3 regions of the Hydrogenophaga sp. YM1 genome follow, and region 3 is predicted to be linked to each of the others. Evidence: predicted binding sites of a transcription regulator. Region 3 holds the regulator's gene; each other region holds the start of a gene.

Region 1 (6,890 bases), 1.9 Mb from region 3:
AGCGCTCCACCGGTCCGAATCCGAGCGCTTCATCGCCACCCACCCGCGCTCCATGGCCCAGGCCGAAGCGGCGCGCGCCCACTACCTGTTCGGCGTGCCGTTGCACTGGATGCGCGACTGGCCTGGCCCCGCCACGCTGGCGGTCGAGCGCGCGCAAGGCGCCGCGCTGTTCTGCGCCGACGGCCTGCGCTACAGCGACTTCTGCCTCGGCGACAGCGGCGCCCTCTTCGGCCACAGCCCCGAACCGCTGGCACAGGCCATCGCGCAGCAGGCCGAGCGCGGTCTCACCTGCATGCTGCCGTCCACGCACGCGCTCGCCGTGGGCGAGGCCTTGCAGCGCGTGTTCGGACTGCCCGTGTGGCAGCTGGCGCTGTCGGCCAGCGACGCCAACCGGTTCATGCTGCGCTGGGCGCGCGCCGCCACCGGCCGGCCCCAGGTGCTGGTGTTCGATGGCTGCTACCACGGCGCGGTGGACGACACCCTGGTCGATCTCGACCCGGCCTCGGGCACCACCGTGCGCCGCCCTTCGGTGCTGGGCCAGGTGCACAACCACCACGCCTTCACCCGCGTGGTGCCCTTTAACGACCTGGCCGCGCTGGAGGCGGCGCTGTCGCGCGGCGACGTGGCCTGCCTGCTGGCCGAACCCGCGCTCACCAACTTCGGCCTGGTGCCCCCCAACCGGGGCTTCTGGCCCGTCGCGCGCGAGCTCTGCCGCCGCCGCGGCACGCTGTTCGTGGTGGACGAGACGCACACCCTCTCCACCGCGCTTGGCGGCTACGCACGCGCCCACGAACTGAACCCCGACGCCCTGGTGGTGGGCAAGGCCGTGGCCGGCGGCCTGCCCTGCGCGGTCTATGGCGTGACGGCCGAACTCGCGCAGCGCATGGCGCGCGCCAAGGACAGCGCGCCCGAGGGCCACAGCGGCATCGGCACCACGCTGTCGGGCAATCCGCTGACCCTGGCCGCGCTGGAGGCGGCGCTCACCCACCTGCACACCGAGGCCAACTACGCGCACATGCTGGCCATCGCCGCGCTGCTGCAGGACGGCCTGTTCAAGCGCCTGCACGCCGCCCACCGGCCCTGGACCGTGACGCGCCTCGGCGCCCGCCTCGAGCTGCAGTTCATGCCGCGCACCCCGCGCCAGGCCCAGGACGTGCGTGAAAACGCCCAGGGCGCGCTCGAATCCTTCACCCACCTGTTCATGCTCAACCGCGGCGTGCTGCTCACGCCCTTCCACTGCATGATGCTTGCCAGCCCGGCCACCACGCCTGCCGACGTGGAACGCCTGCTGTCGGTGTTCGACGAGTTGCTCGCGGCGCTCGCCACCTGAACCTCAGCCCACGCCCACGGGTGAGGGCGCGAGCCGCACGATGCGCGTGAACAGGCGGTCAAAGGCCGGGTCGCGCTGGCCCTCGGGGCTCAGCGGGTCCACATGGCTGGAGAAGGCGGCGTCCAGCGCGCGGCGGTCGGCTTCGTCCAGCAGTTGCTCCGCCGCCGGCAGCACCACCTGCTCCTCCAGCTTCATGTGGGCCAGGTAGAAGCGCACGTAGGCCTGGGCTTCGTCCACGAAAGCCTGGCGCCGGGGCTCGCCCAGGTACTCCCAGGCCATCAGCAGGTGCACCAACTCGCGCACGCGGTCCTCGCCGCCCATGTGCTCCTTTTCCAGGCGCTGGATGGTCTCCAACGTGTGCGGCGCGGCGCGCGCCACGCGTGGAAACAGCAGGTCCGACTCCTTCGGGTGGTGCAGCTTCTCGGGAAACTCGCCGATGTAGAACAGCATGGCCCGCAGCACATCGAAGAATCGCTCGGGGCCATCGGTCTCGGGGCCTCGATCGATCATCACCAGCATCGAGCGCAGCATCGCCGACAGGCTGGCGTGTTCGTCCCGGACGGTGCGCAGGGCGTCGGATTTCATGGCAGATCTCCTCGAGGGTGGAACCCCCGCAGCTTCCCACGCGGCGCCCGCACGCGCCTTGATGCAGGTCAAGGCCTCTCGGCGCCCCAAAACCGCGCGCTTGACCTTGACACCGTGTCAAGCTTGAGAATGCTTCTACCCCAACACAGGAGCCTCTCCATGAACCAGACCTTCACCGTGCAAGGCATGACCTGCGGCCACTGCGAACGCAGCGTCACCAACGCCATCAAGCAGATCGACCCCCAAGCCGAGGTGCGCATCGACCGGCCACAGAACCGCGTCGAGGTGCACAGCAGCCAGTCGCGCGAGAAGATCGCTGCGGCCATCCGCGAAGAAGGCTACGCGGTGGCGGCCTGATGGACACCCGCACCACCGCCTGGCCGGTCAACATCGGGCAGGCCGCGCAGCTCAGCGGCATCTCGCCCAAGATGCTGCGCCACTACGAAGGCCTGGGCCTGCTCGGCGAGGTGCGGCGCACCGACAGCAACTACCGCCAATACGCCGAATCCGACGTGCACACGCTGCGTTTCATCCGCCGCGCGCGCGACATGGGCTTCACGCTCGACGAGATCCGCGACCTGGTGAACCTCTGGCACAACCGGCGGCGCAGCAGCGACACCGTCAAGCGCATCGCGCAAAAGCACATCGGCGACCTGGCCGAGCGCATCGCCGCCCTGGAAGCGATGCGCCGCACCCTGGAAGACCTGGTGGTCCGCTGCCCTGGCAACGACCGGCCCGACTGCCCCATCCTGGACGACCTCGGCGGCGGCGCCGACAAGGATCTTTACAAGAACCACACAGAGCCTGCCACTTTGCTGCACAGATCCCGCCCACAGTGAGACCCACGCCACCAGCCGGTGGTCCCACCGTACCAAGGAGTGCCCATGAAACCCTCGTTCAGCCGCCGCGCCTTTGCCGTCACCGCCGCTGCCACCGCCATCACGGCCCTGTCCTTCACCGCCGTCGCCCAAGGCGTCGGCGCGCCGGCCCAGCCGGCCCCCGCCACCAGCGCCGCCCAACCCCAGGCGCAAGCCCCCCGCCACGACCCGCAGCGCCACGCCCAGCGCATGGAGCGCCTGCAGCAGCGCATGGCCGAGCACCAATCCCGCCTGAAGGACAGCCTGCAGCTGCGCCCCGAACAGGAAGCGGCCTGGAACGATTTCGTCGCGAAGATGAAGCCCACCCCCCGGCCTGCGGGTGAACGCCCCAACCGCGAGGACTGGGCCAAGCTCAGCACGCCCCAGCGCCTGGACCGCCTGGACGCGATGAAGGCCGAGCGCGACCGCCAGGTGGCGCAACGCCACGATGCGATCCGCCGCTTCTACGCCCAGCTCACGCCCCCGCAGCAAAAGGCCTTCGACGCGCAGCGCGGCATGGGCCTGGGCGGCATGCGCCATGCGGGCCATCGCGGCCCCATGGAGCGTTTCGACCGCATGGGGCACGGCGGCCAGGGCTTCAAAAGCCATGGCGAACCGCGCCAACCCCGCCTCTGACTTCTTCCTACTGAATCCATTACTTAAATTAGTGGTAGTAGATAAGGGGCGCTGTCTTCTGTGGACAAGCGCCCCTTGTCCTTTGGCGACAAGGATTTTTCGATCCTGACAAGTCTGTGTGAAGCACCCGGCCAAACGTGAACCCCGAATGGGGACAAACCGCGAATGCCCGCCGTTCCTGTGGACAAGTCATGGCTTGTTCCAGAATTACCCACAGCTTTGTTCCAAAGTCTGGTGACAGTTGCTCACGAAAGGCCTCGGCACCCGCTGCTACACTGCGCGGCTTTCGCCCGCCCGCCTTTCGCAATGCCCGTGTCCCTCGGCGGCCAAGCGCCCGCCAGCTTCGATCTCAAGAGCGTTCACCTGCCGCTGCTGGCGCTGCTGCTCAAGTCGGGCGACATGGAGTTGCTGCGCCGCGAGTTCGGCCAGCGCTACGGCGACCAGCCCGAGTTTTTCGACCACGACCCGCTGCTCATCGACCTGCAAGGCCTGAGCGGCGAGCAAGCCCTGCCCGACCTGATGCAGGTGAGCGAGTTGCTGCGCGCGCACCGTCTGCGCCCGGTGGCCGTGAACGCGGCCAGCGAGGCCCAGCGCGCCGCCGCCCAGGCCGCCGGCCTGCCGCTGGCCGAGGCGCCGCTGCTCACCCGCCAGGGCCACGCGCCGGCGCCGTCCGCCAGTGCGGCCCCGGTGGCCGTTGCGCCGCCACCGCCGGTGCCCGCGCCGGGCGCCCTGGTCATCGACAAGCCCCTGCGCTCCGGCCAGCAGGTCTACGCGCGCGGTGGCGACCTGGTGGTCATGGCCATGGTGAACCCAGGCGCGGAGGTCATCGCCGATGGCCACATCCACGTCTATGCCCCGCTGCGTGGCAAGGCCATGGCCGGCGCGCGCGGCCACGCGCAGGCGCGCATCTTTTCCCTGGCCATGGCGCCCGAGCTGATTTCCATCGCGGGCGTCTACCGCACCAGCGAGGTGCCGCTGCCGCAGGCCCTGCTGGGCCGGCCCGCCCAGGTGCGCCTGCACAGCACCGCCGACGGCGACCGCCTCGTCATCGACGCCCTGTCCACCTGAAACCGAACCACCGAATCCACGGAGCCATTCCATGACCCGAATCGTCGTCGTCACGTCCGGCAAGGGCGGGGTGGGCAAAACCACCACCAGCGCGAGTTTTGCCACCGGCCTGGCCCTGCGCGGTCACAAGACCGCGGTCATCGACTTCGACGTCGGCCTGCGCAACCTCGACCTCATCATGGGCTGCGAGCGCCGCGTGGTCTACGACCTGATCAACGTCATCCAGGGCGAGGCCAACCTCAACCAGGCGCTCATCAAGGACAAGCAGGTCGACAACCTGTACATCCTGGCCGCCAGCCAGACGCGCGACAAGGACGCCCTCAACCAAGACGGCGTCAAGCGCGTGCTCGACGAGCTCTCGGGCATGGGCTTCGATTACATCGTCTGCGACTCGCCGGCCGGCATCGAATCCGGGGCGCTCATGGCCATGCACTACGCCGACGAGGCCCTGGTGGTGACCAACCCCGAGGTGTCCAGCGTGCGCGATTCCGACCGCATCCTGGGCATGCTCTCCAGCAAGACGCGCCGCGCCATCGAGGGCAAGGAAGCCATCAAGGAGCACCTGCTCATCACGCGCTACAACCCCAGCCGCGTGGCCGACGGCCAGATGCTCTCGCTGCAGGACATCCAGGACATCCTGCGCATCCCGCTGATCGGCGTGATCCCCGAGAGCGAATCGGTGCTGACCGCGTCCAACCAGGGCACGCCGGCGATCCACCTCAAGGGCAGCGACGTGGCCGAGGCCTACGGCGACGTGATCGACCGCTTCCTCGGCAAGGACAAGCCGCTGCGCTTCATCGAAGCCGAAAAATCCGGCTTCTTCAAGCGCCTGTTCGGAGGGAAATAAGGCATGTCCCTGCTGTCTTTCCTGCTGGGTGAGAAGAAAAAGACCGCTTCGGTCGCCAAGGAGCGCTTGCAGATCATCCTGGCGCACGAGCGTTCCGGTCGCAGCGCCGCCGAGCCCGACTACCTGCCCGCGCTGCAGCGCGAGCTGGTGGCGGTGATCGGCAAGTACATCCGCATCAATCCCGACGACATCAAGGTCCAGCTCGAGCGCCAGGACAACCTCGACGTGCTCGAGGTCAAGATCGAGCTGCCCGAGCACCGTTGAGCCCAGGCCGGTAGAATCCTCAGGTTTCGCGCGCTCCTCAGCGCGCCCGCCCGGACTCCCGCCCCGGGCCTGCCGCTGGCCATCGCCCTGATGGCCTTTTTCACGCTCCCCTGCCCCGTGGCCGCCCGGCGGTCGCGCGATGGCTTGTTGGCGCGTGGCCGTCTCTGGAAAGGAACCGCATGGCCAAGGAAGAACTGATCGACATGATGGGTATCGTCAACGAGGTGTTGCCCGACACGCGTTTTCGCGTCACCCTGGACAACGGGCACCAGCTCATTGCCTATTCCGCCGGCAAGATGAAGAAGAACCACATCCGCATCCTCGCGGGTGACCGTGTGTCGCTGGAGCTGTCGCCCTACGACCTGACCAAAGGCCGCATCAACTTCCGCCACCTGGAAGGCCGAGGCCCGGCGACGCCGCGCCGCCGCTGAGACCAGGAAAGTCATCAGCATGTCACGGTCGGGCCGTACAGCGCCCGATCGGCGGCATTCAGTGCACCGCCTGATCGGCCGAGAACATGGCCAGGGCTCCACCGGAGCCGCCCTGTTCGAGGTCAACCATGTTGGTGCGTTTCCCCCGCTTGTCTGGCCGGTGCCCAGCCCGTTCGGTGCTGGTGCTGGCCCTGGGCCTGCCGCTGCTGGCCCTTGCCGCCCCGGATGGGGCTGCGCCCCCGGCGCCGGCCACCCCAGCGGCCCAGATCTGGATCAACGTGGGCGGCTTTTCGCGCCACTTCGACCGCAGCAAGCACCACAACGAGCGCAACTTCGGCTTCGGTATCGAGTGGCGCACCTCGTCCGAGCTGTCGTACATGGCCGGTGTGTACGACAACAGCGTCGGCAAGCATTCCCAGTACTTGGCGGCCAACTGGCAGCCCTGGAGCCTGGGCCCGGTCAAGCTGGGCGCGGCGGTCGGCCTCATGAATGGCTACCCGGCGATGAAGCGCGGCGGCACCTTTTTTGCCGCCCTGCCCATGGCCTCCATCGAAGGCCGGCGCTTCGGCGTCAACCTGGGCCTCATTCCCTCGATGAAGGACGTGGACGGCGCGGTGATGCTGCAGTTCAAACTGCGCCTGCACTGAATTGGGCCCGGGCGGCGACCCATGGCCGCGCGGGGCCGACCGCCTGGCGCTAGCATTACCGGCTTCGCCTTCCACCGAGCATCCACCATGGAATTCGCCACCTGGCTCGCCTTCTTCGCCGCCTCCTGGGCCATCAGCATCTCGCCGGGCGCGGGTGCCGTGGCCGCCATGAGCGCCGGGCTCTCGCACGGTTTCCGCCGCGGCTACCTCACCACCCTGGGCCTG
Region 2 (6,890 bases), 1.1 Mb from region 3:
GGCAGGTCCAGCGGCAAGGGGCCGTTGCGCGGCAGCTTCTTCAGGCGCGCGAGTTCCTCGCGGATCATGGGGCCGACGCGCTGGGCGTCGTGGCCCTCGTCGCCCATGAAAGCGGCGAAGCAGCGGCCGGTGGCGGACGACAGCAGGGGCATCACGTCGCCCAGGCGCAGCGCCACGGGCACGGCCTGGGGCGCCTCGGTCCAGTGCACCATGGTGGGCCCCTGGTTGCCCCAGACGGCGATGGCCAGGGTGTGACCGGTGAGCGGCAGCAGGGCGTCGATGCGCTCGCGCGCCAGGCGCACGGCGTCGATGCGCGACAGGCTGGCCAGGCCCAGGCGCAACGCGGCCGGTCCCAGGTCGTAGCGGGTGCTGGCGCTGTCCTGCGTGACCAGGCCCAGGCGCTGGAAGCTCACCAGGTAGCGGTGGGCCTTGGCCGCGCTCATGCCGGCGGCGGCGGCCAGGTCGCGCAGCATCAGTGCGCCGCTGGCCCTCGACAGGGCGTTCAACAATTCAAAGCCGACCTCGACCGATTGGATGCCCGCGCGCTGGGGTTCGCTGTCGTCGCTCTCGTTGGCGGGGCTTTGGTCTAGAATCTCGCTCTTACGCATAGGTTAATCGATTTCACTACCCGTAATTATCGCCCCAAAGCCCCCGGGGCACCCATCCACTCAGAAGGCAGCAGGAGATACGCATGAAACTCGCCACCTACAAGGACGGCTCGCGCGACGGACAACTGGTGGTGGTCTCGCGTGACCTGAGCACGGCCCATTATGCGACCGGCATCGCGAACACCCTGCAGCAGGCCCTGGACGACTGGAACTTCATCAGCCCCCAGCTGCAGGACCTGTACGTGACCCTGAACCAGGGCAAGGCGCGCCACGCCTTCCCCTTCGACCCGGCCATGTGCATGGCGCCGCTGCCGCGCGCCTACCAGTGGGCCGACGGCTCGGCTTACCTGAACCACGTGGAGCTGGTGCGCGCCGCGCGCAACTCCGAGGTGCCGGCCAGCTTCTACGAAGACCCGCTGATGTACCAGGGCGGCAGCGACGACTTCATCGGCCCGATGGACGACGTGGTGGTGCCCAGCGAGGACTACGGCATCGACTTCGAGGCCGAGATCACCGTCATCACCGGCGACGTGCCCATGTGCGCGACGCCCGAGCAGGCGCTCGAGGGCATCCGCCTGGTGATGCTGGCCAACGACGTTTCATTGCGCAACCTGATTCCCGCCGAACTGGCCAAGGGCTTCGGCTTCTTCCAGAGCAAGCCCGCCACCGCCTTCAGCCCCGTGGCCGTGACGCCCGACGAGCTGGGCGACGCCTGGCAGGGCGGGCGCCTGCACCTCACGCTGCAGAGCACCTGGAACGGCCGCAAGGTCGGCATGTGCGAGGCCGGCCCCGAGATGACCTTCCACTTCGGCCAGCTCATCGCCCACATCGGCAAGACGCGCAACGTGCGCGCGGGTTCCATCGTGGGCAGCGGCACGGTGAGCAACAAGGGTGTGGAAGTCGACGGCCGCAAGGACTGGCCCAAGGGCTACAGCTGCATCGCCGAGAAGCGCGCGATCGAGACCATCCTCGACGGCAAGCCCTCCACCGCCTTCATGAAGTACGGCGACACCATCCGAATCGAGATGAAGGGCAAGGACGGCCAGTCCATCTTCGGCGCGATCGACCAGAAGATCGCGCCGCTGACCAAGGCCTGAACCCGGCCCCGGGGCGCGGACCGCGCCCGATCAGCGCTCGGCCCGCGCCTGGCAGTCCAGGCAGCGGTCGGCCGTGGGCTGCGCGTGCAGGCGCGCGGCGGGTATCTGCGCGCCGCAGTCCACGCACAGGCCATAGCTGCCGTCGGCGATGCGCGCGAGCGCGGCGTCGATGGCGGCCAGTTCGCCCGCTTCACGCTCACCCAGTACCGAGCCGAGGTCGAAGGCCGGGTCCGCGACGGCGTCGTTGTCGTCGGCCGCCTGGGCGCGCTTGTCGGCGGCCACTTCGGCGCGGCTGCGGGCACCGCCCCGCTGGGCGTACAGGCGCTCCAGCAGCGCCTGGCGCGCGGCACGCAACTGGATCTCGAAGGTGTCGGAAATGAACGTGCTCATGGGGGCCTCCTGCGTGGCTTCCATCTTGGGCCCGGCCGGCGCCGTGGCGCTTGATGCAGGTCAAGCACAATCGATCGGTCCAAGAGCAAACGACCATCAGGAGACCACCATGAGCCCGACCATCGACTACAGCCGCTACCAGACCCTGGAGATCAGCCGCCGTGGCCCGCTGGTGAACGGCACGCCCAGCGTGCTCGACATCCGCATGCGCGCCGATGGCCCCGGCGGCAACGGCAAGCTGCCCACCGCCGGCCACGAAGGCCACTGGGAGCTGAGCGAGATCTGGCGCGACGTGGGCCGCGACGACAGCGTGCGCGCCGCCGTGCTGCGCGGCAGCGGCATGGGCTTTTCCGGTGGCGGCGACCTGGCCCTGGTGCAGGACATGGCCACCGACTTCGAGGTGCGCTCGCGCGTCTGGAAGGAGGCGCGCGACCTGGTCTACAACGTCATCAACTGCGACAAGCCCATCGTCAGCGCCATGCACGGCCCGGCCGTGGGCGCGGGCCTGGTGGCCGGCCTGCTGGCCGACATCTCCATCGCCGCGCGCAGCGCCAAGATCGTCGACGGCCACACGCGCCTGGGCGTGGCGGCGGGCGACCACGCGGCCATCGTCTGGCCGCTGCTGTGCGGCATGGCCAAGGCCAAGTACTACCTCATGCTGTGTGACGCCGTGAGCGGCGAAGAGGCCGAGCGCATCGGCCTGGTCTCGCTGGTGGTGGACGACGACCAGCTGCTCGACAAGGCCTACGAGGTGGCCGACCGCCTGGCCGGCGGCAGCGCCAGCGCGATCCGCTGGACCAAGTACTCGCTCAACAACTGGCTGCGCCAGGCGGGCCCGAGTTTCGACACCTCGCTCGCGCTGGAATTCATGGGTTTTGCCGGGCCCGACGTGCGCGAAGGTGTGGCATCCTTGCGCGAGCGCCGCGCGCCGCGCTACGGCGTCGACGGCTGATCCCCGGTCCTTCCATCGAGGAGTTCGCCATGAGCGATGCGTCCGCCAGCGGCTTCGGCAAGTTCGTGCCGGGTTTCGATTTCCTGCAGAACCTGGCCACGCAGGCCGCCGGCGGCATCGCCCAGGGCATCGGGCAGAACATCCCGCAGCTGCCCAACCTCAGCCACTGGGTGGCGCCCACCTTCAACGTCGAGGAACTCGAGAAGCGCATCGAGGAGCTCAAGGCCGTGCACTATTGGCTGGACCAGAACGCCAAGGCCCTGGGCGCCACCATCCAGGCGCTGGAGGTGCAGAAAATGACCCTGTCCACGCTGAAGTCCATGAACTTCAGCATGGGCGACGTGGCCAACGCGCTCAAGCTGAAGACGGCCGAGGTCGCCGCCAAGGCCAACCCCTTCCCGGGCCTGGAGGTGCCGCCGCGCACCTACGGCACCGAAGTGGCCAAACCCGCGCCCGCGCGGCGCAAGCCGGCCGCGAAGAAAGTGGCGCCCAAGGCCGACAAGGCCGGAGTGGCCGCTCCGGCGGGCGGTGTGGTCGATCCGCTGCAGTGGTGGGGCGCCCTGTCCCAGCAGTTCCAGCAGATCGCCACCAACGCCCTGAAGGACGCGGCCAAGCAAGGCGCGCTGGACACCACGCGCCAGGTCGCCACCGACCTCACCGATGCCGCCGTGAAGACCGCCACCGGCCTGGCCGGCCAGGCCGCGCGCAGCGCCGCCGGCACGGTGGGCCGCGGCATGGGGGCGGCGGCGGGCGTGGGCCGCGCGGCGGCGCGTGCCGTCTCGTCCGGCGCCCCGGCGGCACCCGCCAAGAAGGCGGCGCCTCGAAAGACGCGCGACAAACGCGCTTGAACCCGCGGGCCCCGCGGGGCTCGAACACCGCATGAAACGTTTCCCCCAGGCGCACGCCACCCACCCGCAATGGCGCATGGCCGCCGCCATGGTGGTGGCGCAGCTGCGCGCGCAGATGGCCCTGCCCGACCACGCCAGCCAGCCCTCGCTGGGGCTGCTCTACATCACCGACCACTACGCCGGCGAGGCCGAGGCCCTGCTGGAGTGGATGAGCGCCGAACTGCCCGAGGTGACCGACTGGGCCGGCACCGTGGGCGTGGGCGTCTCGGCCAGCAACGTGGAGTACTTCGACGAGCCGGCGCTGTCGGTGATGCTGTGCGACCTGAGCCCCGACCAGTACCGCGTGTTCAGTGGCGTAGCGCCGCTGTCGGCCAGCGGGCGCGCGGACGGCGGCGAGGGCTTCGTCGCCCACACGGCCCTGGTGCACGCCGACGCCGGCACGCCCGAGGTGGGTGAGCTGATCGCCGAAATGGCCGAGCGAACCGGCAGCGGCTACCTGTTCGGCGGCCTGGCGGGCAGCCGCGGCCCCACCGTGCAGTTCGCGCTGGGCAGCGCGGGCACCCTCAGCGGTCACGGCGCGGCCAGCGGGGTGTTCCACGGTGGGCTCAGCGGCGTGGCCTTCGGGCGCGAGGTGGGCATCGTCTCGCGCGTCACGCAGGGCGCGCAGCCGATCGCGGCGACCCACGTGGTCACCGAATCCGACGCTCACCTGGTGACCCGCCTGGACGGCGAGCCCGCGCTGGATGTGCTGCTGCGCGAACTGGAGATCTCGCTCGACCACCCCGAGCACGCCATGCTGCGGCTGCGCCACACCCTGGTGGGCGTGACCCGCCCTGGCCCCGACGGCACCCCGGTGGCGACCAGCGAGGCCTCGCACCGGCGCGGCGCCTTCGGGCACGAGGTGATCGTGCGCCACATCATCGGCCTGGACCCGGTGCGCCGGGGCGTGGCCATCGCCGAGCTGGCGCCCGAGGGCTCGCGGCTGGCCTTCTGCGAGCGCCACGTGCAGGCGGCGCGCGCCGACCTCATGCGCGTGTGCGCCGAGGTGCGCGAGGAACTGGAGCCGGAGGAGCTGCTGTTCGGCGCCGGTGCGGCCGAGGTGGAGGCCGCGCCGCGGCCGGCGCGCGCCATCGCGGGCGCGGTGTACGTGAGCTGCGCGGGCCGCGGCGGGCCGCACTTCGGCGGGCCGAGCGCCGAGCTGCAGATCGTGCGCCACGCGCTGGGCGACGTGCCGCTGGTGGGCTTCTTCGCCGGTGGCGAGATCGCGCACCACCGGCTCTACGGCTACACCGGCGTGCTGACGGTCTTCGTGCGCGAGGGCTGAGCCGGCCGCGCCCTCAGCGGCGCTGGCGTGCGCGCTCCAGGGCGCGCTGCGCGTCGTCCGGCGTCATGCCATAGCCGTCGGCGAAGGCCGCCACGCTCAGGCCGCTCGATTCGAACGCCCGCAGCAGCGCGGCCTCGCGCGCGATGCGCGCGCTGGCCTCGTCCAGCGCCGCCTCGGTGGCCGCGTTGATCGCCTCGTCGCGCCCGCGCACCAGCGTGGCATAGGCCTCGCGGCCCAGGCCGCTGGCCTCGAAGGCGCGCGCGATGCGTTGGCGCAGCTGCGGCGCCAGGTCTTCGGGGCTGCGCGACTGGCGGCGGCGGTACACCTCCACGATGGCGTGGTGGCGCTGCTCGGGGGCGACCACCTCCACCGCCTGGCCTTGCAGGTCGCGGCGCGGCTGGCCCGAGCCCACGGCGTTGAGGTAGCGCGTGCTGCGCGTGTGCAGGCCCAGGGCGGCCTTCAGGGCCTCGGCCTCCAGCGCCTCGCCGTGCGCGGCGATCAGGTCTTCGAAGATGCCGCGCTTGAGCGGGCGCGGCTCGTCGCCGAACAGGGCGGGGTGCCACTCGGCGAGCTGCGCCAGCAGCGGGTGGCGCGGCGCGGACGGGGCCTTGGGCGTCTTGGGGCCCTGGCGCGGGCGCCGGGGCTGGGGTCGGGTCTCGTTCATGCAGGGGTCGGTTCGACAGGCAAGCCCGCGATCATGCCAGCGGCGCGGCCGGTTCAGCGGCGCAGGTGGGTGAAGGCCTCGAATTCCCAGCGGCGCATGGCCAACACCAGGGTGTAGCCCTCGCGGTCCTTCTCGGCCAGTTTCTGGTCGGTCTGGTGCTGCTGCGCGAAGTCCTGCGCCACGCGCTGCAGGCGCTCCAGGAACAGCGGCGCCAGCGTGCGGCTCACCGAGCCGTGCACCAGCATCAGGCCCTCGCCGGGGCCGTCGAAGCCGCCCGCGAAGTAGTCAAGCAAGGCGTGTTCGCGGAAGAAGTTCATCACCGCGCCGTGCGGCCGCCAGCGGAAGGTCTTGGCCAGCTTGAGGCGGTAGCGGTTGAGCGGGCGCAGCTCGATGATGCCGATGCGGTCGAGCTGGGCCAGGGACTTCACGCAGTCGGCCTCGCTGAGCCGGTAGGTGCCGGTGATCTGCTCCACCGTCCATTGGCTCAGCACGCAGATGGCCACCAGCAGCAGCTTCTTGTCGGCCACCACGGCCCGCTCCTGCGCGGGCGTGAGCTCGGTCACCAGCGGCTGCGCGTCGGCGACGCGGCGCGCGAGTTCCGCGAAGTCGAGCTTGAGCGCGTGGCAGATGGCGTCGATGCGCGAGAGCGACATGTCGCCCTTGGCCAGCATGCGCTTGACGCTGGACTCGGCCATGCCCATGGCGATCGCCAGGTCGGCGTAGGTCATGCGCGCGGATTTGAGTTCCCGCTTGAGGGCGGTGACGAGGTCGGCGGTGGTGCTCATGGGTGGTCAGAGTATCGAAATTCGGTACCCTGGATGGTGCCAGTCGATCCCGTATCGAAATTCGCGCGGTGGACGGTGGGGGCGGGCAGAATCCGCCGCGCGCCTTCCCGGCGCCCACCCAGAGGAGGAGACGCCATGACCACCGCCACGCTGTCCCCGGACACCGGCGCCGTGCCCCAGGCCCCGGGCCACAACCAGTTTGCCCTGCTCAAGCAGCGCCGC
Region 3 (6,890 bases):
CGTAGCCCTTCTTGGCGCCGCCGTTGATTTTTTCCCAGAGCTTTTCCGCGCCGCGCTTGGCCAGGGTGTGCTCGATGTGCATGCTGCCGCGCAGGCGCACCACGTCGGTGGCGCTGTAGCCGCGCTTGACGCCTTTCCAGCGCGGGTTCGTCGCCCAGTCTTTCTCCAGGGCTTCGATCTGTTGCGCGCGGCTGAGCTGTTCGGTGAGGGACTGGGGCATGGGGACACTCCTTGGGGGTTGATGGGTACCGGGGCGGCGTTCGCGGCAAAGGCGGTGCCGTTGGACATGACTCTAAGTCTTGTAGAAGACTTAAATCGTCTCTTATGTCTTATACAAGACAAAAATTTTCTTCTTTTAAATCAATGAAATTTTCATTCATTTTTTCAATACGAAATTCAATCTCCCATATCAAGAAATTTTTCTGCGACGCAGCATTCCACATTTTCTTGATGTGAAAAGCAAATTCCTCATCCCGAAACCCACGCCAGTGGCTGAGGCATGATGCGGACCACCCCGCCCCCGCCCACACCTTTCCCGTGACCTCCCTTCACCGTGCCACGGCCTACGCTTGCCTGGCCCTGAGCATGGCGCTCGTGGGCAGCTATGTGGCGCTGTCCAAGCCCCTGGTGCTGGTGTTTCCGGTGTTCCTGCTGGCCTGGCTGCGCTTCGGCATCGGCGCCCTGGCCATGTGGCGCTGGCTGCGCAAGCCCGCCGACGAGCCCCCCCTGAGCCCGCGCACGCGCGCCCTGCTCTTCCTCGAGTCCTTCCTGGGCAATTTCCTGTTCTCCATCTGCATGCTCTACGGCGTGAGCCTGACCACCGCCGTGGCCGCGGGCGTGGTGATGTCGTCCATTCCCGCCGTGGTGGCGGTGCTCAGCGCCATCTTTCTGCGCGAGCGCATCGGCGCGCGCAGCGCGGCGGGCATCGCCTGCGCGGCCTTGGGCATTGGCCTCTTTTCGCTCGACAAGGGCGCCGGCCCGGCCGTGGGCGGCGCCCAGGCCCTGCTCGGCAACCTGCTCGTGTTCGCAGCGGTGGTGTGCGAGGCGTCCTACGTGGTCATCGGCAAGCGCCTCACCGAGGGCCTGGGACCCAAGCGCATCTCGGCCATCATCAACCTCTGGGGGCTGGCGCTGGTCACGCCCCTGGGCGTGTGGGCCGCGCTGAGCTTCAACTTCGGCGCCGTGGCCCTGCCCACCTGGGGCCTGTTGGTGTTCTACGCGCTGGCGGCCAGTGTGTGGACGGTGTGGCTGTGGATGACCGGGCTCAAGACCGTGCCCGCCTCGCAGGCCGGCGTGTTCACCGTGATGCTGCCCATCAGCGCGGCGCTCATTGGCGTGGTCTTCATGGGCGAACGCCTCAGCGGCCTGCAGCTGCTGGCTTTTGGCATCGCTCTGCTGGGCCTGGTGCTGGCCACACTCCCGAGCCGTACCAAGACCTGACGCCGGGCGGCGGTCTTCACAAGCACCACAGACCCGTCGGTTGGGTGATCCCCATCCACAGGGCCCAGCCCGAGGCCAGCAGCAGCGCCAGCCCCGCGAGCCGGATGCCCCAGGCGCCCGAGCGCGCCTCGCGCAGGCGCAGCAGCAACCAGGGCCCGGCGAACAGCGACACGGACGAGCCGATGGCGAACAGCGCCATCACCGCCGCGCCCTGCACCGCGTCGGCCGAGAGCGAGGCCACCAGCAGCGCCGAATAGAGCAGACCGCAGGGCATGAGCGCCCAGCCGAAGCCCAGCACCCAGGGCGCGCGCGGGCCCAGGCGGGCGATGGCGGGTTTCGCGCGGCGCCAGATGCCCTGGCCCATGCCGTCAACCCACGCCGGCTGGCGCGCCCGCCAGAGCAGCCAGGCGCCCAGCAGCAGGGCCGCGACGTGGAACATGGTCCACAGCGGCCGGATCACCTGCGTGTGCGCGCCCAGCCAGGCCAGCCCCTGCACCGAGCCCGCCGCCAGCGCTCCCACGCTGGCGTAGCCAGCGACGCGGCTGAACTGGAACGCCAGCAGCGCGCGCGTGCCGCGCTCGCCGGCCGCACGGCCGATGCCCGCGCAGGCCGCGCCGCACATGGCGATGCAGTGCGGCCCGCCCACCAGGCCCATGAGCAGCGCCGTGATCAGCAGTGAACCGGACATCGGTGCGCTCAGAGAATCCTTGAAAACCGCGCGCGGTCCTGGTCGGCCTGCAGGTGGCGGTCGAACACCATGGCGATCGCGCGCACCAGGTACCAGCCGGTTTCGGTCACCTGCACGCCCTGCTCGTCCATGGTGACCAAGCCCTCGTCCACGAAGGGCTCGAGCGCGCGCAGCTCGTTGGCGAAGTAACGGCGACTGTCGATCAGGTGCCCCAGGTCGATGGCCTCGAACTGCAGTTCGCCCTGGCACATCAGGGACATGATCACCGCACGGCGCAGCACGTCGTCGCGCGTGAGCGCCAGACCACGCACGATGGGCAGGCGGCCCTGGTCGAGCAGGTCCACGTACTCGTCCAGGGTCTTGGCGTTCTGGCTGTAGGTGGCGCCCACCCGGCCGATGGCCGACACGCCGAGCGCGATGAGGTCGCAATCGGGCTGGGTGCTGTAGCCCTGGAAGTTGCGGTGCAGCCGGCCCTGGCGCTTGGCCACGGCCAGGGCGTCGTCGGGAAGGGCGAAGTGGTCCATGCCGACGTAAACGTAGCCCGCCGCGCGCAGGATGTCCAGCGAGGCCGAGAGCATGGCCAGCTTGTCGGCCGCGCCCGGCAACTCGGCCGCCACGATGCGCCGCTGCGGCTTGAAGCGCGCCGGCAGGTGCGCGTAGGCGTACAGCGCCACGCGGTCCGGCCGCAGGGCCTGCAGCTGCGCCAGCGTGCGCCGGAAGGACTCGGGCGTCTGCAGCGGCAGACCGTAGATCAGGTCCACGTTGACCGACTCGAAGCCGATCTGCCGCGCCGCGTCGACCAGCGCGAACACCTGCTCGGCCGGCTGCACGCGGTGCACGGCCTTCTGTACGGCGGGATCGAAGTCCTGCACACCGAAGCTCAGGCGGTTGAAGCCCAGGCGGTGCAGCGCGCGCAGGCGTTCGGCGCTCACGGTGCGCGGGTCCACCTCGATGGAGTACTCGCCGCCCGGCGCGAGCGCGAAGTGGCGCCGCAGCATGGCCATCAGGTCTTCCAGCTCGGCATCGCTCAGGAAGGTGGGCGTGCCGCCCCCCAGGTGCAACTGGGACACCGACTGGCCCGCGCCCAGGTGCTCGATCTGCAGGTCCAGCTCGCGCGAGAGGTGGCGCAGGTACTCGGCGCCGCGCGAATGGTGTTTTGTAATAACTTTGTTGCAAGCGCAGTAGTAGCACACCGATTCGCAGAACGGGATGTGCACATACAGCGACAGCGGCAGCGCCATCGACCCGGCCCGCCGCTGTCCCAGCGCCAGACGGTAGTCCTGCTCGGTGAAGGCCTCCACGAAGCGGTCGGCCGTGGGATAGGAGGTATAGCGCGGCCCCGGAACGTCGAAGCGACGCAGCAGTTCATCGGGGATCACATGGCTCACGGCGGGTCCTTCTGGCATGGCCCCACTGTGCCGGCTGGCGGGCCCAGACGCCTTGATCCTGGTCAAGCGGCTCTGTGATCCCGAACCCAAAGGGGTATGCTCGCTCCCTGTCATGCACTCAGGAACGACGCACATGGACGCGCAACGCATCAAAGTGGCGTGCTCAAGCTGCAACCTTCGCGAACTCTGCCTGCCCATGGGCCTGAGCGCAGAGGAAATGGGCCAGCTCGACACACTGATTTCCTCCCGCAAGCGCGTCAAGCGCGGCGAAGCCCTGTTCTCCGTCGGCGATCGCTTCACCTCGCTCTACGCCGTGCGCTCGGGCTTCTTCAAGACCTGCGTGACCACCGCCGACGGGCGCGACCAGGTCACGGGTTTCCAGATGGCGGGCGAGATCATCGGCCTGGACGGCATCGTGAGCGACCACCACGCCTGCGACGCGGTGGCGCTGGAAGACGCCGAGGTCTGCGTCATGCCCTTCAACCAGGTCGAAGAGCTGTCGCGCCAGTTCACCCCGCTGCAACACCACGTGCACCGCATCATGAGCCGCGAGATCGTGCGCGACCACAGCGTGATGCTGCTGCTGGGCAGCATGCGCGCCGAGGAGCGGCTGGCGGCCTTCCTGCTCAATCTGGTGCAGCGCCTGCAGGCGCGTGGTTTCTCGCCGTCCGAGTTCAACCTGCGCATGACGCGCGAGGAGATCGGCAGCTACCTGGGCATGAAGTTGGAGACGGTGAGCCGCACCTTCTCCAAGTTCGTCGACGACGGCATCATCGACGTCAAGCAGCGCTACGTGCACATCAAGGACACCGAGGCGCTGCGGCGCATCGTCAATCCGCAGACCTGCTCCTGAGCGCTTCCTGCGGCGGCAAGGCCAGCCACAGGCTCAGGCTGCAGGCGACGGCCGTCACCGCCCAGAACACGAAGAAGGCCACCGTGTAGACGGCGGGGCGCGACCAGTCGAGCGCGACGCCCTGCCAGTGCAACTCGCCCGGGTCCACCACCGCGAACACCAGCATCTCCAACACGCCGGCCATCAGGAATGACGGCCAGCCCACCCACATCCAGCGGCGGCCCATGTCAGTGGCCACCCTCGCGGACCACGGGCGAGGCCGCGTGGTTGCGCGCCTGGTGCGCGGGCTGCAGGCCGATCAGCGCCTCGTCGCGCTGCGGGCCCTGCAGGCGGCGTGCCTGCTCCAGTGTGGCCTGGTAGGCGGCCTTGTCGAGCACCGGGTCGGCGCCCTCGATGGCGATGACGGCGGTGCCGATGGCCGCCACCACCACCACCAGCGGCCCGCCCACCACCAGCCACATGGGGCCCACGCGCCACCAGGGCTCGGGCGCGTCGGTGCTCATCGGATCGGGGTTCATGGGGTCTCCTGCGAAAGCGTCATCGGGGAACGAGGAAGGTGCTCTTCTCACGCACCCGCACGCGCTCGTCCTGGGCGGCGCGCACTTCGAACTGGATGGGGTGCGAGCCGCTCGCGGCCACCCCGGGCGGCACCTGGACCCGCGCGGCGACGGCGCGCACCTCGGCGGGCGCCACCTCCACACGATCGCCAGACGCCAGGGCGATGCCCGGCAGGCCCTCCACGCGCAGTTCGTAGGTCTGCGCCACCTCGGTGGCATTCATGATCTGCAGCCGGTAGACGTTCTCGACGCGGCCTTGCTCCACCTCGCGCGCCAGCGCGCCGCGGTCGCGGATCACGTCCACCTTGAGCGGCGTGCGCAGCCACAGGCTGCCCAGCACCGCCAGCGACACCGCCAGCAACACGCCGCTGTAGACCAGCACGCGCGGGCGCAGGGCGCGGCGCAGCATCTGCGCGCGGTTCCAGCCCTTGGCGACACCGTTCTGCGTGGCAAAGCGGATCAGGCCACGCGGGTAGCCGACCTTGTCCATCACCTCATCGCACACGTCCACGCAGGCGGCGCAGCTGATGCACTCGTACTGCAGGCCTTTTCGGATGTCGATGCCGGTGGGGCAGACCTGCACGCACAGGGTGCAATCCACGCAACTGCCCAGGCCGAGGGCCTTGGGGTCGGCCTTGCGGCTGCGCGCGCCACGCGGCTCGCCGCGCGCCTCGTCGTAAGTGACGATCATCGTGTCGCGGTCGAACATGGCGCTCTGGAAGCGCGCGTAGGGGCACATGTACTTGCACACCTGCTCGCGCAGGAAGCCCGCGTTGCCGTAGGTGGCCAGGCCGTAGAACAGGATCCAGAAGGTCTGCCAGGGCCCGAGCGACAGGCTGGCCACCAGGCCCGCGAGCTCACGGATCGGCGTGAAGTAGCCGACGAAGGTGAAGCCCGTCCACAGCGCCAGCGCGCCCCACAGCCCGTGCTTGAGCGCGCGTTTGCCGAACTTGGCCGCGCTCATGGGCGCGGCGTCCAGGCGCAGCCGCGCGGAGCGATCGCCCTCGACCCGGCGCTCGATCCACATGAAGATTTCCGTGTACACCGTCTGCGGGCAGGTGAAGCCGCACCACAGGCGCCCGGCCACCGCCGTGAACAGGAACAGCGCCAGCGCCGAAATGACCAGCAGCCCGGTGAGGTAGATGAAGTCCTGCGGATACAGGATCAGGTCGAACAGGTAGAAGCGCCGCGCCTCCAGGTCGAACAGCACGGCCTGACGGCCGTTCCAGGGCAACCAGGCCAGGCCGTAGAACACCAGCTGCGTGGCCCACACGAAAAACCAGCGCCAGCGCGCGAACACGCCAGTGACCGAGCGCGACTGAATCTTCTCCTGCGCGGCATAGAGCGAAACGACGATTTCCTCGTCGTCGCCGGGCGGCGCGGGCTGGATCGGAATGGTCTTCATGTCGTCTGGCGGGCCCGACGCGCGGGCCGCCGCCGGGTCCTCAGGGTTTGGCGGGCCGGTTCGACAGGCCCCACACGTAGGCCGTCAGCACGCGGATCTGGTCGGCGTTGAGCAGCTGGTTCTGCGCCGGCATGCGGTTGTCGATGCCGTTGGTGATGGCGCGCACGATGGCCTCCTCGCCCCAGCCGTGCAGCCACACACCGTCGGTGAGGTTGGGCGCGCCCAGCGCGGTGTTGCCCTTGCCGTCCATGCCGTGGCAGGCCGCGCAGGCGGCGAACTTGGTTCGGCCCTGCGAGGCGCGCACGCGGTCGTGCGGGCTGTTGGACAGGCTGAGCACGTAGTGGGCGACGTTGCGCACATCGTCGGCGCTGCCCACGGCAGCGGCCATGGGCGGCATCACGCCGTGGCGGCCCTGGGTGATGGTGGTCTCGATGGCCGCGGGCTCGCCGCCGTGCAGCCAGTCGCCGTCGGTGAGGTTGGGGAAGCCCTTGGAGCCGCGCGCGTCCGAGCCGTGGCACTGGGCACACTGGTTCATGAACAGGCGCTCGCCGATCGCCAT

What was found. Region 3 encodes FNR, which switches genes on or off when oxygen is low (the NO sensors DNR and NnrR bind a similar motif). Its sites were predicted from a motif close to TTGATNNNNATCAA; they were not measured.
Region 1: the regulator FNR is predicted to act here: its motif matches at 1,974-1,987, upstream of JNX00_RS00660 (hemerythrin domain-containing protein).
Region 2: the regulator FNR is predicted to act here: its motif matches at 2,146-2,159, upstream of JNX00_RS19465 (TraR/DksA family transcriptional regulator).

Annotation. Positions count from the first base shown of each region.
Region 1 is NZ_CP070223.1:126,235-133,124, reverse strand. Features, by position in the region: gene JNX00_RS00665 (transaminase) at 1-1,330, shown strand, start outside; gene JNX00_RS00660 (hemerythrin domain-containing protein) at 1,334-1,915, opposite strand; gene JNX00_RS00655 (cation transporter) at 2,075-2,272, shown strand; gene cueR (Cu(I)-responsive transcriptional regulator) at 2,272-2,754, shown strand; gene JNX00_RS00645 (Spy/CpxP family protein refolding chaperone) at 2,800-3,408, shown strand; gene minC (septum site-determining protein MinC) at 3,715-4,476, shown strand; gene minD (septum site-determining protein MinD) at 4,508-5,323, shown strand; gene minE (cell division topological specificity factor MinE) at 5,327-5,587, shown strand; gene infA (translation initiation factor IF-1) at 5,767-6,018, shown strand; gene JNX00_RS00620 (hypothetical protein) at 6,147-6,665, shown strand; gene JNX00_RS00615 (LysE family transporter) at 6,753-6,890, shown strand, end outside.
Region 2 is NZ_CP070223.1:4,128,836-4,135,725, reverse strand. Features, by position in the region: gene JNX00_RS19475 (IclR family transcriptional regulator) at 1-608, opposite strand, end outside; gene JNX00_RS19470 (fumarylacetoacetate hydrolase family protein) at 692-1,705, shown strand; gene JNX00_RS19465 (TraR/DksA family transcriptional regulator) at 1,736-2,095, opposite strand; gene JNX00_RS19460 (enoyl-CoA hydratase/isomerase family protein) at 2,205-3,047, shown strand; gene JNX00_RS19455 (PhaM family polyhydroxyalkanoate granule multifunctional regulatory protein) at 3,077-3,895, shown strand; gene JNX00_RS19450 (FIST C-terminal domain-containing protein) at 3,927-5,219, shown strand; gene JNX00_RS19445 (ProQ/FINO family protein) at 5,233-5,883, opposite strand; gene JNX00_RS19440 (helix-turn-helix transcriptional regulator) at 5,937-6,668, opposite strand; gene JNX00_RS19435 (MFS transporter) at 6,804-6,890, shown strand, end outside.
Region 3 is NZ_CP070223.1:2,991,105-2,997,994, forward strand. Features, by position in the region: gene aceA (isocitrate lyase) at 1-220, opposite strand, end outside; gene JNX00_RS14025 (DMT family transporter) at 538-1,440, shown strand; gene JNX00_RS14030 (sulfite exporter TauE/SafE family protein) at 1,457-2,128, opposite strand; gene hemN (oxygen-independent coproporphyrinogen III oxidase) at 2,137-3,534, opposite strand; gene fnr (fumarate/nitrate reduction transcriptional regulator Fnr) at 3,650-4,369, shown strand; gene JNX00_RS14045 (hypothetical protein) at 4,347-4,607, opposite strand; gene JNX00_RS14050 (hypothetical protein) at 4,597-4,887, opposite strand; gene ccoG (cytochrome c oxidase accessory protein CcoG) at 4,907-6,331, opposite strand; gene ccoP (cytochrome-c oxidase, cbb3-type subunit III) at 6,372-6,890, opposite strand, start outside.